4 regions of the Kluyvera intermedia genome follow, and region 4 is predicted to be linked to each of the others. Evidence: predicted binding sites of a transcription regulator. Region 4 holds the regulator's gene; each other region holds the start of a gene.

Region 1 (3,152 bases), 1.3 Mb from region 4:
ATCACGCGCTTCACTTGATGAACTGCTGGATTCGATTGATAACAACCAAATTGACTTTATCCTCGGTGACCTCACTTCGCTCGAGCAGGCATTGCGGGGTAGCGATCTGTTCCGGGGCGCGCTGAAGGTCGCCGGGCTAACAAACTCCAGCTACCAGATTGGTACCTGGATAAATGTCGATCATCCCCTACACGCGCTGTTAGCCCAGGTGCACCTTATCTCAAACTACCGTCACCAATTGACGCCGCCCACCAGTATCGCCGCCCCCATGTCTCTGAGTAAAAACGCCCTGCAGATCATCAGCGCGGGGCTATTAGCCCTACTGGTCTTTATTCTCAGCATGATGTTGATGATGTGGCGGCATATGAATAAAAATCGCGCCATAAACCACAGCATCGTCGAAGCGATGGAAAAAATAAATCATGTCCACGACGATGAAACCGGCTGCCATATTCGGCGCGTTGCCGCCTACTGTAGTCTTCTCGCCCGTAGCCTAAAGCTGCCGCTCAAAAAGATTCGCGCCATTGAAACCTATGCTTCACTGCACGATATAGGCAAAATTGCCGTACCCGAACATATTCTGCGTAAAAAAGACAAGCTTACGGAAGACGAGTTCAAGCAGATTCAGCAGCACACCACGAAAGGCTGGCGCATTGTTCAAGGGTTAGTATTGGGGTCAGTGGCAGAAAATCTAATTCATTATCACCATGAAAAATGGGATGGCAGCGGCTACCCAGAAGGGCTGGTTGGGGAAGCTATTCCAGTGGAAGCACGTATTCTGGCGATTGCCGATGTCTATGATGCTCTGCGACAAAAACGGGTCTATAAACCCAGTTTCTCGCATGAGCAGGCCTGTGAAATTATTGTCACCAGTTCGGGCAGCCATTTCGATCCCACGCTGGTGACTTTATTTAGTCAATTGCATCTTCAGTTTCAGGCTATTTATGAGTCACGAATGGATTAACCTCAGGATATGGCGACTATTCACAGGATTGCCTCCGACTGCGAAGGCTACAATGAGGTTACGACAGATTGCACAGAGCGAATTGATGAAAAGCCTCATTCTTATCCCCGTCCTCCTGACACTTTCCGCGTGTTCAGTTCCCCGTGCGGCGAGCGTAAGCGGAGTGGATAGCACCAGCGGCATCGTGCGATTAACCTATGGTCAGGCCATTTTGCAGAATGCCAAAACCGATGACTATCTTGCCCAGTCCGAGGCCAACAAAGCGTGTCAGCAAATGGGCTACGCGAACGCATTTTCTTTTGGGCAGCCCATAACAACCTGTACCACCACTAGCGGCTCGCTGTGTCTCAATCAACAGGTCACCCTTCAGTACCAGTGCCGTGGTATTGCCAATACTCCGGTTAGCACCGCATATTATTAATCCATCACGCCGGTTTGCCGGCGTAATTTATTATTCACATATTTCCATCATATTATTTATGCCAATGCGTTTTATTCCCATTCTCATTATTAAATAAATGATTTTATATTTACCTTTTGCAAATAACTTAATAACAACTTATAGTTTCGCTGTAATTAACTTGTAACGTATTTTTCTGGAGCGAAACCATGCTTAAAGCGCCAATGATCGAGAAATTAAACGAGCAGATGAATCTCGAGCTCTATTCTTCTTTACTGTATCAACAGATGAGCGCCTGGTGCAGCTTCAACAGTTTTGAAGGGGCCGCCGCATTCTTACGCCGTCACGCCCAGGAAGAGATGACCCACATGCAACGTCTGTTCGATTATCTCACCGATACAGGCAGCCTGCCGCGCATCAATACCGTGCCAACGCCGGTAGCTGAATATGCATCACTGGATGAGCTGTTCCGCGTAACCTATGAACATGAGCAACTCATTACAAGCAAAATCAATGAGCTGGCGCACGCCGCGATGACCAACCAGGATTATCCAACCTTTAATTTCCTGCAATGGTATGTTTCTGAGCAGCATGAAGAAGAGAAACTGTTTAAATCAGTGATTGATAAGCTGACGCTGGCAGGTAAAAGCGGTGAAGGGTTGTACTTTATTGATAAAGAGCTGGCAACACTCGATACCCAAAATTAATTTTCGAGCAGCGGCGTATCCACGCCGCTGCCGATTAATGACGGCAAATTTTACTTTCAGCCGTATTAAAACCTGACTCCGTAGGAATAAACTTTCCTTTTTTATGCAAGAACGCCACTAACTCTGCCGCACTCATATTTTCAGCTGAACAAGTATGAAAACGAGCCTGCTCGCCAAAACGTGTCTGAATAGCCTTTTCCAGACTTTCAATGCTGTATTGTTCGCCTGATTCCAGCATCATATTTAAAACTTCATGACCGTGAATAGAGTCCATTAATCCTCCTCAAATAAAGCGCTACGATAAACGGTATTTGTATTGCATGTTTTGCGCTAACGCAGTTTTCTCTCACCCAACATTGTGTAAATAAAACAGTACACCCACTGTAATTCAGATTTGACGAAATCGTCGGTTTCACATACTCTGCGCGACATCTTTCGTTGTGATTGCATTCAGAAGTAGAGGAAAGCGTGAGAAACCGTACCCTGGGGAGTATTTTAATCGTGGCTGGCACCACCATCGGCGCAGGAATGTTGGCGATGCCGCTAGCCTCTGCGGGCGTGGGCTTTGGCGTGACGGTAGTGCTACTGGTCAGCCTGTGGGCGCTGATGTGCTATACCGCCTTGCTGCTGCTGGAAGTGTATCAGCACGTGCCCGCCGATACCGGGTTGGGGTCACTGGCGCTGCGCTACCTCGGCCGTTACGGGCAATGGATCACCGGATTTAGCATGATGTTCCTGATGTACGCGCTAACGGCGGCCTACATCAGTGGCGCAGGCGAATTGCTGGCCTCAAGCCTGAGCCAATGGTTCAGTATCGATATGCCCCCTTCTCTTGGCGTACTGCTGTTTACCGCAATTGGCGGCCTGGTTATTTGCATCGGCACTTCACTGGTCGATCTCTTTAACCGCTTCTTGTTCAGCGCTAAAATTATTTTCCTCGTGGTGATGCTGATCCTGTTATTGCCGCATATTCATAAAATTAATTTGCTAACGCTACCGCTGGAACAAGGCCTGGCGCTTTCCGCAATCCCGGTCATCTTTACCTCATTTGGTTTCCACGGCAGCGTACCGAGTATTGTCA
Region 2 (3,152 bases), 1.0 Mb from region 4:
ATCTTCTCCAATACGTGAGGTCGTCGCTTCATGCTCTAGCTGTGCGCTATTGTTCCGACACTCCACGTAGGGGAACGTATGCGCCCCACAGTCCGGACCAATCAACATGGAATCACACTGGGTAAAGTTGCGCGCATTGGTCGCTGTCGGCATGATTTTCACTAACCCACGATAGCTGTTCTGGCTGTGACCTGCGGAGATCCCTTTAGAGATAATGGTCGATCGGGTGTTTTTACCAATGTGGATCATTTTGGTGCCGGTATCTGCCTGCTGATGACCGCTGGTCAGCGCCACCGAGAAGAACTCACCGACCGAGTTATCGCCGCGCAGAATGCAGCTTGGGTATTTCCAGGTAATCGCCGAACCGGTTTCCGATTGCGTCCACGACATTTTGCTGTTTTCACCTTCGCACAGCGCACGTTTAGTGACGAAGTTCAGGATCCCACCGCTGTTGTTATCGCCAGGGAACCAGTTCTGCACGGTGGAATATTTCACCTCCGCATCCTTGTGAATAATCACCTCGACGACCGCAGCATGCAGCTGATAGCTGTCGCGTACCGGTGCCGAACATCCTTCGATATAGCTGACATAACTGCCTTCATCGGCAATCAGGATCGTGCGTTCAAACTGGCCAGTTTTTTCCGCATTAATGCGGAAATAGGTCGACAGTTCCATCGGGCAGCGCACGCCTTTCGGGATGTAGATAAAGGTACCGTCAGATGCCACCGCCGCGTTTAGCGCGGCAAAGAAATTGTCGTTTTCCGGTACTACCGTGCCGAGGTAGCGCTTTACCAGCTCAGCATGATCGTGAATCGCTTCGCCAAAGGAGCAAAAAATAATGCCCTGCTCGGCCAGTTTTTCCCGATAGGTAGTGGCAACGGAAACGGAGTCAAAAATGGCGTCAACGGCCACTTCTCTACCTTCTCGCACCGGTACGCCAAGTTGGTTAAATGCCGCTTCAACCTCATCTGTCAAAAAGCTGGCTGGGCCAGTTTGCTGTTGCGCTCCAGGTTCCGAGGCGCAACTGTCATCGCAGTTCCCACACGATGGCGCGGAGTAATAACTGTAATCCTGGTAATTAAGCCCCTCGTAGTGTGCTTTTAACCAGTGCGGTTCTTCCATTGAAAGCCAGGCTCGGAAAGCCTTGAGTCGGAACTCCAGCATCCATTCGGGTTCGTTGCGACGGGCAGAGATCGCCCGCACCACCTCTTCGTTGATGCCTTGTGCCAGTTCGTCTGTTTTCAGTTGGGTGAAGAACCCTTCTTTATAGTTCAGCGGGCCATCCGCCCAGGTCTGGACATCGTCAGTTGCTTCAGTATTGCGCGTCATTATGTACCGCCTATACCCCGAAGCTTTCGCCGCAGCCACATTCGTTCTGCGCCTTCGGGTTATGATATTTAAACAGCTGATTTAAACCTTCGCGCACATAATCCACTTCGGTGCCGTCAATAAACGGCATGGCGCGTAAAGGGACCCACAGCTTCGCGCCGTCGGATTCAAACAGTAGATCGTCTTTATCCGGCTCGCTTACCGCGTCCAGCACGTAACCAAACCCTGCACAGCCAGTTTGCTTCACGCCAAGCCTTACGCCCTGAATCCCCGGCTGCTGCTTTACCAGCGTCCGGATATGCGCTGCTGCGGAGGGCGTCAGCGTGACGCCCTGCCACGCTGCGTCATTGGGATCAAAGGTTCCAGAATGCAATTCCATAGGTCTACCTCATCGATGAAGCTACATAAGCGTTAACACCATGTTAGTGATAATGATTATCACTTCAACCCCTGTCGGGTGGGGGTATTCTGCACTCGCCTTTGTCATTGGGGCTTTTTATAAGCATAGACCCTGCAGTCTGGGGTGATTGATATAGATTAATTTTTACAATGCTTTGAAAAATAATGGATTTATCTGAAGTGATAGGTGATGGGTGCGGTTGTGCAAAAGATGTATAGATAATACCTATTTATTTGATTGGTTTTGTGGCTTTCTCTTTCTGTAAGGCTCTTTGGTTTTCAGCATCATCGGCTGATACATTTTTCAAACTGAATGCCTCATTTAGACTCTGCGATTGAGTTAGATAAAGAGCCGGTAAACTTGCCAACGCCAGGACACCTTAGCAATGACAGAGCGTGACCCACAGTAAGATTATCCGCAGGTACACAAATTTTATCTTACACCAGTAAATATTATCTAAAAATCTAGGGGCAGTAAGGTCAATGTATCAGACCTCTCATTTCAGGATATATTACTGTTTGCATATAATTATAGTTTCGGATATAAATATACTGCAAGAAAATCATTGATCTAAATCCTGTTTTTTCCATGATATTCCGACGTATCGCATATAAAGTTTTAACGGCCTTACCCGTTTCCTTTGAGAGCTGCGAGATGTCTAAACCCGATAAGAAATGAATCGCCACGGATAATCTAGACACTTCCTAGCCGTTGATAATACTGGTTTTCATATTCTGTCGGTGACATCTGATCGCTGGAACCATGCCGACGCTTACTGTTATAAAACATTTCGATGTAATCAAAAATATCGCTGCGGGCTTCTTCCCGCGTTCCGTAGCTCTTTTTCTTTATCCGTTCGCGTTTCAACAACTGGAAAAAGCTTTCTGCAACCGCATTATCATGGCAGTTACCGCGACGGCTCATGCTGCCCTCCAGGCCGTGTGATTTCAGGAACGACTGCCACTCATGGCTTGTGTACTGACTGCCCTGATCCGAATGAACCAGCACCTGTTTTTGGGGATTACGGCGCCATACAGCCATCAGCAGTGCGTTCAGGACAATGTCCTTTGTCATCCGGGATTGCATGGACCAGCCGATAATTTTGCGTGAGAACAGATCAACAACCACGGCAAGATACAGCCAGCCTTCGTGGGTCCTGATGTAGGTTATGTCCGTTACCCAACGCTTATCCGGAGCATCCGGATTGAACTGTCGCTGGAGCCTGTTGGGCGACACGATACTGGGCTCGCCTTTACGTGCCCGCGGGCTCCGGTATCCGACCTGAGCCTTTATCCCGACACGTTTCATCAGTCGCCAGACTCTGTTCACTCCGCACTGTTGCCCGCTGTCCCGCAGATCCAGATGGATTTTGCGATAACCATAGACGCATCCCGATTCCAGCCAGAACTGTTTAATCTGTCCT
Region 3 (3,152 bases), 1.2 Mb from region 4:
TCCGGCCTAGATGTATATCGTCATATGGGCTGGAAAGGTCAACCGTCAACCAGCGAACTGAAAAACCCAGAGCGGAATATCTCAATGGGCGCAGCTTATCTGAGCATTCTGGAGCACGGATCGCTGGCGGGAATTAATGACCCGGAGGTGATGCAATATGCGCTGATGGTTTCCTATTCAAACGGCGCGGGTGCGTTGTTACGAACCTTCTCGTCAAATCGCAAAAAAGCGATTGAAGAGATTAACGATCTGGATGCGGATGAGTTCTTCGACCATGTAGTGAACAACCATCCTTCGCCTCAGGCACCGCGCTATATCTGGAAAGTGAAGAAAGCGATGGACGCTATGTAATCAGCGGACGTTGTTCGCCCGTTCGCGCGCCTCACGCTCCAGCGAGAAAATAATTCGCTGGAGCGAGCGTTCAAGCACCGGATTCATATGCAGAAAACGAAAGCTCAGGCGCGGGGTGACAATCGTTTCTCCCTTACTGTCCACCACTTTGCGTTCGCTGACGGCTAATAGCTGTACGTCACAGCGAAATCTTCCCCATTGCCCCATATCCAGTTCAATCTCTTTAAGCTGTATACCCGGCACCAGACTTTCTGGCGGCGACGTATCTAACAGCGCCCCCATGCCACCCAGGGACAAATCAAACAGTCGAAAACGCAGTACGCTTTTATCCGCCAGCGTGGCTTTGCCAAAATAAGCGGGATGCAGTGGTGCGGGAATACGGAAATATTCGCGACGCTGAATGCACCACACTGCAAGCGGCGTTGGCATAACAAAGGCGGGCAGACCTTGATAATTTTCGACCTGCATCTGCGGCACCGTGAACTCAATTTTTGCGCCGTTGGTTTCTGCAACCATGGCGATATTTCTCGCCGTTACTGCCGCATTGTTATCATCCTCGCGGCTGCCGAAGTCGATAATCAACCGCTGCTGACTGACCTCCAGAATACGGCTAATAAACTGTCGCGATCCCCAACTCACGCGAAGTGCAGCGTTATTGTGCTGGAGATCGCGAAGGACATTTAATACAGCTAAAGGATTTTGCTTAAGAAACTGTGTGTTGTGCTCACTCACCGGGAATGGCTCCTGAATGGCAGACTCTTCAATCACTATCGGCGTCGAAAAAAAGAACTTCAGCGTCTTAGTGAAAAAACTTAACATTTCCACAGGTTTGGGCTGTTTAAAGCGCTTAAGGCAGTGCCTACGTCAAGATCCGTATTTATCCGCATAAAATATCAGCGTCTAACCAGGTATTTTAAGAACAATTACCTATACTTGAAACATTAGCGGCGCAGAATGACGGCGCTTTATATTGTTGTTAATGGAACTAAGAGGTGGGAAAAATGGGTATTATTGCCTGGATTGTTTTTGGTCTGATTGCCGGTATTATTGCTAAATTTCTGATGCCGGGACGTGATGGGGGTGGTTTCTTTCTCACCTGTATCCTCGGGATTGTTGGTGCGGTCGTGGGCGGCTGGCTGGCGACGACGTTTGGACTCGGCGGCAGCGTGAGTGGTTTTAACCTGCACAGCTTCCTGGTCGCTGTGGTGGGTGCCATTGTGGTACTGGCGGTATTCCGTTTGATTCGCCGCGATTAAATGTTTCAGACGGCCCCGGTCGGGGCCGTTTTGCTTCCCTGAAAGTGTTAACCCCATCACATTTCTATACCCCTTCTTATTTTGGTGTTGAATTGCAAACGACAATGATAATAATTATCGTTCTCTGATTTGTATCGAGCACAACCATAATGAAAAAGACCGCTTTTCGCGTTTGTACGCTTTCGGGAATGATTGCGTTAGCGCTTTCCGCACAGGGGTATGCCCAGGAATCCACCATGGTGGTGACTGCATCGGGTGAGGGGAGTGAATTACCGGGCTGGACCAACAGCGCCACCAAATCGGCGGTGGCGGAAAGTAAAACGCCGCAGGTTATCAACACCCTCAGTCAGCATGAAATCAGCCAGCGTCACGCGACTTCAGTCAATGAAATTCTGCGTTATGCGCCAGGCGTCTCAACGGAGACGCGCGGCAGTACGAGCTATATGAGCGAATACAAAATTCGCGGCTTCACCGTCGACAACGAATTCTACAATGGTCTCCAACTGCCCTATAACGTAACCGGCAACACCAAAGCGCGTATCGATCCGCTGCTGATTGATAGCGTTGATATTCTTAAAGGGCCATCCTCCGTACTCTATGGCAATGGTTCGCCGGGCGGACTGGTGAATATTCAGGGTAAAAAGCCGCAGACCACACCGCGCACGGAAATGGGCTTCAATACCGGTACGCGCAATCTCAAAGAAGGGTATATCGACTCCACCGGGCGCATTACTGACAGCGACTGGAGCTATCGTCTGCTGGGTAAGGCCATCGAAGGTGACGACCAGCCGCACACCACCCGCTATGAAGACTATCTGGTTGCGCCAAGCGTGACCTGGCAGCCAAGCGATAAAACGCGCCTAACGATTGATGCCCTGGCACAGAACACCCCAAGCCTGACGCCGTCGAACCCTCTGCCGCTTTCCTATTTGCGCTCCAGCTACGCCAACAAGCGCGATTTCGCGGGCGATAAATGGAGTGGTTTCAAACAGCGTCAGTGGATGGTGGGCTACAGCTTAGAGCACGAGTTCGACAGCGGCTGGGGGGTAACGCAAAAAGCGCGTTACTTTGATATTGATACCCATCAGCAAAGCATCTATTCCACCGGTAATGCGGGTAATCCGGTTTATGAACTCAACCGATTTGCCTATACCACCGATGAAGACCTGCACAGCTTTAACATTGATAACCAGGTCACCCGGACGCTGGCTCTGGGCGAATGGCAGCACCACTTGCTGGCCGGGTTCGACTATCAGAAGCTCAATTCACATTACAACTATGACTATGCTACCAACACGCCTGGCATCGACATGCGTAACCCGAATTACGGGTTAGTGAATGAAGATTCGCTGGGGCTTTACACCGCGCAGAAAAACCGTCTTTCCTACAACCAGAAAGGCTATTACTTACAGGATCAGATGGCCTACGGTGGCCTGAATATTCTTGCCAGCCTGCGCTATGACGATTACCAGTCCGGCACCACCGATTATCTCAATAGCGATAAAAAAGAGTGGATTTCGCAAGACCGTGTCACCAAGCGTCTGG
Region 4 (3,152 bases):
TGCTAAATACGATTTCAAAAATGACCTGGTGCTGGAAGCAGCATTTGGTCAGGCAGAAGGCTATATCGATCAGTACTTCGCCAAAGGTAGCTACAAATTTGATCTTCCTGGCGGCCCGTTGACCACCAGCTACCAGTTCTATGGAACGCGTGACAAAGTCAGCGATGGCGGCGTGAACGATATTTACGACGGTACCGCATGGCTGCAAGCATTGACCTTCGGCTATAAGCTCAATGAAGTCTTTGATTTCCGCCTGGAAGGGACGTGGGTTAAAGCAGACGGCCAGCAAGGCTACTTCCTGCAACGTATGACCCCGACCTATGCATCGTCTAATGGTCGTCTGGATATCTGGTGGGACAACCGCTCAGACTTCAACGCCAACGGCGAAAAAGCAGTGTTCTTCGGTTCAATGTATGACCTGAAAAACTGGAACCTGCCGGGTTGGGCAGTCGGTGCGTCTTACGTCTATGCGTGGGATGCGAAACCAGCAACCTGGCAGATGAACCCGGATGCTTACTACGACAAAAACAATACTATCAAAGAGTCTGCCTATAGCCTCGACATGATGTATACCGTCCAGGAAGGTCGTGCGAAGGGTACGCTGTTCAAGCTGCACTTCACGCAATACGACAACCACTCCGATATCCCAAGCTGGGGCGGTGGTTACGGCAACATCTTCCAGGATGAGCGCGACGTGAAATTCATGATGATCGCACCGTTCACTATTTTCTGATGCTGGATGCGGCAGGGGGAGACCTCTGTCGCTGCTAAGAGGCTCGTCGTATGAAAAAATTAATTATTGTCGCCTTAATGGCTGCCGGTCTGACCGCTTGCGTACAGTCACCCTCACCGGCACCGAAAGAAGATAGCAAGCTGAAGGATGCTTACAGCGCCTGTATTAACACCGCGCAGGGGAATCCGGATAAAATTGAAGCCTGTCAGAGCGTACTGAACGTGCTGCGCCAGGATAAAACGCATGAGCAGTTTGCCAGTCAGGAAAGCGTACGCGTGCTGGATTATCAGCAGTGTATCCTGGCTCGCAAAACGGGCAATGACCAGGCGGTCGCCAGTCGTTGCGATAAAATCTGGCAGGAAATTCGCAGCAATAATACGCCACAAAAATAAAATAACCCCAATGTTGATAACTGAAAAAACCGCTGCTTGCAGCGGTTTTTTCATGGTGCTAGGCAAATGACAGGCAAAAAAAAACCAGCACAATGGCTGGCTTTTGACGAGATCGGAGAAATTATTTCTCGATGATTTCGTGAGCGTTTTCTTCTTCACGGCAGTCGCCTTCAGCGCAGTGACCGTAAAGATAAAGACTGTGGTTAGTTAAGCGAATTCCATGCTTCGTGGCGATTTCACGCTGACGAGCTTCAATGGATTCGTCGCTGAACTCGATAACCTTGCCGCAGTCGAGGCAGATAAGGTGATCGTGGTGATGCTGCTGGGTCAGTTCGAAAACGGATTTACCGCCTTCAAAATTGTGGCGCGTAACGATGCCAGCATCATCAAATTGGTTAAGCACGCGGTAAACCGTGGCTAGGCCAATCTCTTCACCCATGTCGATCAGGCGTTTGTATAAGTCTTCCGCGCTGACATGGTGGTTATCTGGTTCCTGAAGAACTTCGAGAATCTTCAACCGTGGAAGTGTGACTTTCAGGCCAGCCTTCTTTAATGCGGTGTTATTGTCAGTCATGCGGAATCTGTCCTGTTGCTAAACGATTAACTTCCATCAGCGAAAGTTTCACAGAGAATGCACCCGAATTAATGCGTCTCATTATAGAATGCCCCTGGCAAAATGAAAACAGCAAGGCTCGGGCCAGCTAAGCTTTCAAAAACGAGGCTTCACCGACAAAATAAGCGGTGAAACGACGCTAAATCAGAAGATATTGTACAGGTATGTGGCAAAAAGTTAAAAAATTGTAGCTATTATTTTGATTGCTTTTACCTATTAATGAGGCGCGATTTATTATCGGCCTCATTATTACGACTAGGCGTTTTTGATTTCTTCCAGGTGCAGCTCTTCCGCAACCTGCTTAACCCACTTCTCAACGCGCTCAGCGGTCAGTTCTGGCTGGCGATCTTCATCAATGGCCAGGCCCACAAAGTGATCATCATCGGCAAGGCCTTTTGACGCTTCAAAGTGGTAACCCGCGGTAGGCCAATGGCCGACGATGGTAGCACCACGTGGTTCAATGATGTCGCGAATGGTGCCCAGGGCATCGCAGAAATATTCTGCATAGTCTTCCTGGTCGCCACAGCCGAACAGTGCAACCAGTTTACCATTGAAATCAACTTCTTCCAGCGTTGGGAAGAAATCATCCCAGTCACACTGTGCTTCGCCGTAGTACCAGGTTGGGATACCCAGCAGCAGGATGTCGAAGGCCGCCAGGTCTTCTTTGCTGCTCTTGGCAATGTCGTGAACTTCAGCGACATCTTTACCAAGCTGTTTTTGAATCATTTTTGCGATATTTTCGGTATTACCGGTATCGCTACCGAAGAAGATGCCAACGATTGCCATGAGTAAAATAACCTCTTGAAACTTAATGATATGGTGGTGGCTTATTGCCCACAGATAAGGGCAATCATAGCAGAACAGAGAAGGGTGCGGAAACAGCAATCGTGCCGTACTGCACACTCTGCTACATGAAAGTGTGTTTTGGGGGGATTTTCAGACTTTCCCCTGTCCGTGCAGCAGCGCAAGCTGACTCATCAACATTTCTTCGATAAGTTCGCTACGGCTCATATCACGGGCAGTCGCCAGCTCGTTGAGCGCATCAACGGCCTCGATGTTCAGCTTCAGCTCAACGCGCTTCAGCCCACGAACCTTGTCGCGTTTTAACTGATTGCGCTTGTTGATGCGGAGCTGTTCGTCACGCGAAAGCGGATTGGTTTTTGGTCTTCCCGGCCGACGCTCATTTGCGAACAAATCTAGTGTCGTACGGTCCGTTTGTTCTTTTGCCATGGTTCTGAGTGACTTCGGGGAAAACAAGCTACCGGGCAGTGCCCGATGCAGACAGCGCGCAATCATACATCAGTGGGGCCCACACGCCAACGACCGCGGCTATTCTGGCGCGCAGTCGTTGCATTTTTAATCACTCTGCGAGGTAGCGACGAATAGCGCGCAGTACCGCATCCGGTTTTTCGGC

Evidence for each region. The regulator Fur, encoded in region 4, represses iron uptake genes when iron is present. The targets are predictions, from matches to a motif close to ATAATAATGAGAACNACTATCAA.
Region 1: a site for Fur is predicted at 1,456-1,478, ahead of ftnA (non-heme ferritin). Genes of this name have one in related genera too.
Region 2: a site for Fur is predicted at 1,749-1,771, ahead of sufA (Fe-S cluster assembly scaffold SufA). Genes of this name have one in related genera too.
Region 3: a site for Fur is predicted at 1,706-1,728, ahead of U0026_RS10460 (TonB-dependent siderophore receptor). Genes of this name have one in related genera too.

The regions. Positions count from the first base shown of each region.
Region 1 covers NZ_CP139986.1:1,970,279-1,973,430, reverse strand. Annotated here, with positions in the region: gene U0026_RS09500 (HD domain-containing phosphohydrolase) at 1-964, shown strand, start outside; gene yecR (YecR family lipoprotein) at 1,050-1,385, shown strand; gene ftnA (non-heme ferritin) at 1,574-2,071, shown strand; gene U0026_RS09485 (YecH family metal-binding protein) at 2,106-2,345, opposite strand; gene tyrP (tyrosine transporter TyrP) at 2,540-3,152, shown strand, end outside.
Region 2 covers NZ_CP139986.1:2,286,158-2,289,309, reverse strand. Annotated here, with positions in the region: gene sufB (Fe-S cluster assembly protein SufB) at 1-1,329, opposite strand, end outside; gene sufA (Fe-S cluster assembly scaffold SufA) at 1,340-1,708, opposite strand; one part of gene U0026_RS11075 (IS3 family transposase) at 2,423-3,152, opposite strand, start outside.
Region 3 covers NZ_CP139986.1:2,150,290-2,153,441, forward strand. Annotated here, with positions in the region: gene emtA (membrane-bound lytic murein transglycosylase EmtA) at 1-351, shown strand, start outside; gene ycgR (flagellar brake protein YcgR) at 352-1,083, opposite strand; gene U0026_RS10455 (GlsB/YeaQ/YmgE family stress response membrane protein) at 1,353-1,607, shown strand; gene U0026_RS10460 (TonB-dependent siderophore receptor) at 1,757-3,152, shown strand, end outside.
Region 4 covers NZ_CP139986.1:3,308,347-3,311,498, reverse strand. Annotated here, with positions in the region: gene chiP (chitoporin ChiP) at 1-733, shown strand, start outside; gene U0026_RS16010 (ChiQ/YbfN family lipoprotein) at 784-1,125, shown strand; gene fur (ferric iron uptake transcriptional regulator) at 1,247-1,699, opposite strand; gene fldA (flavodoxin FldA) at 1,994-2,524, opposite strand; gene ybfE (LexA regulated protein) at 2,675-2,968, opposite strand; gene ybfF (esterase) at 3,099-3,152, opposite strand, start outside.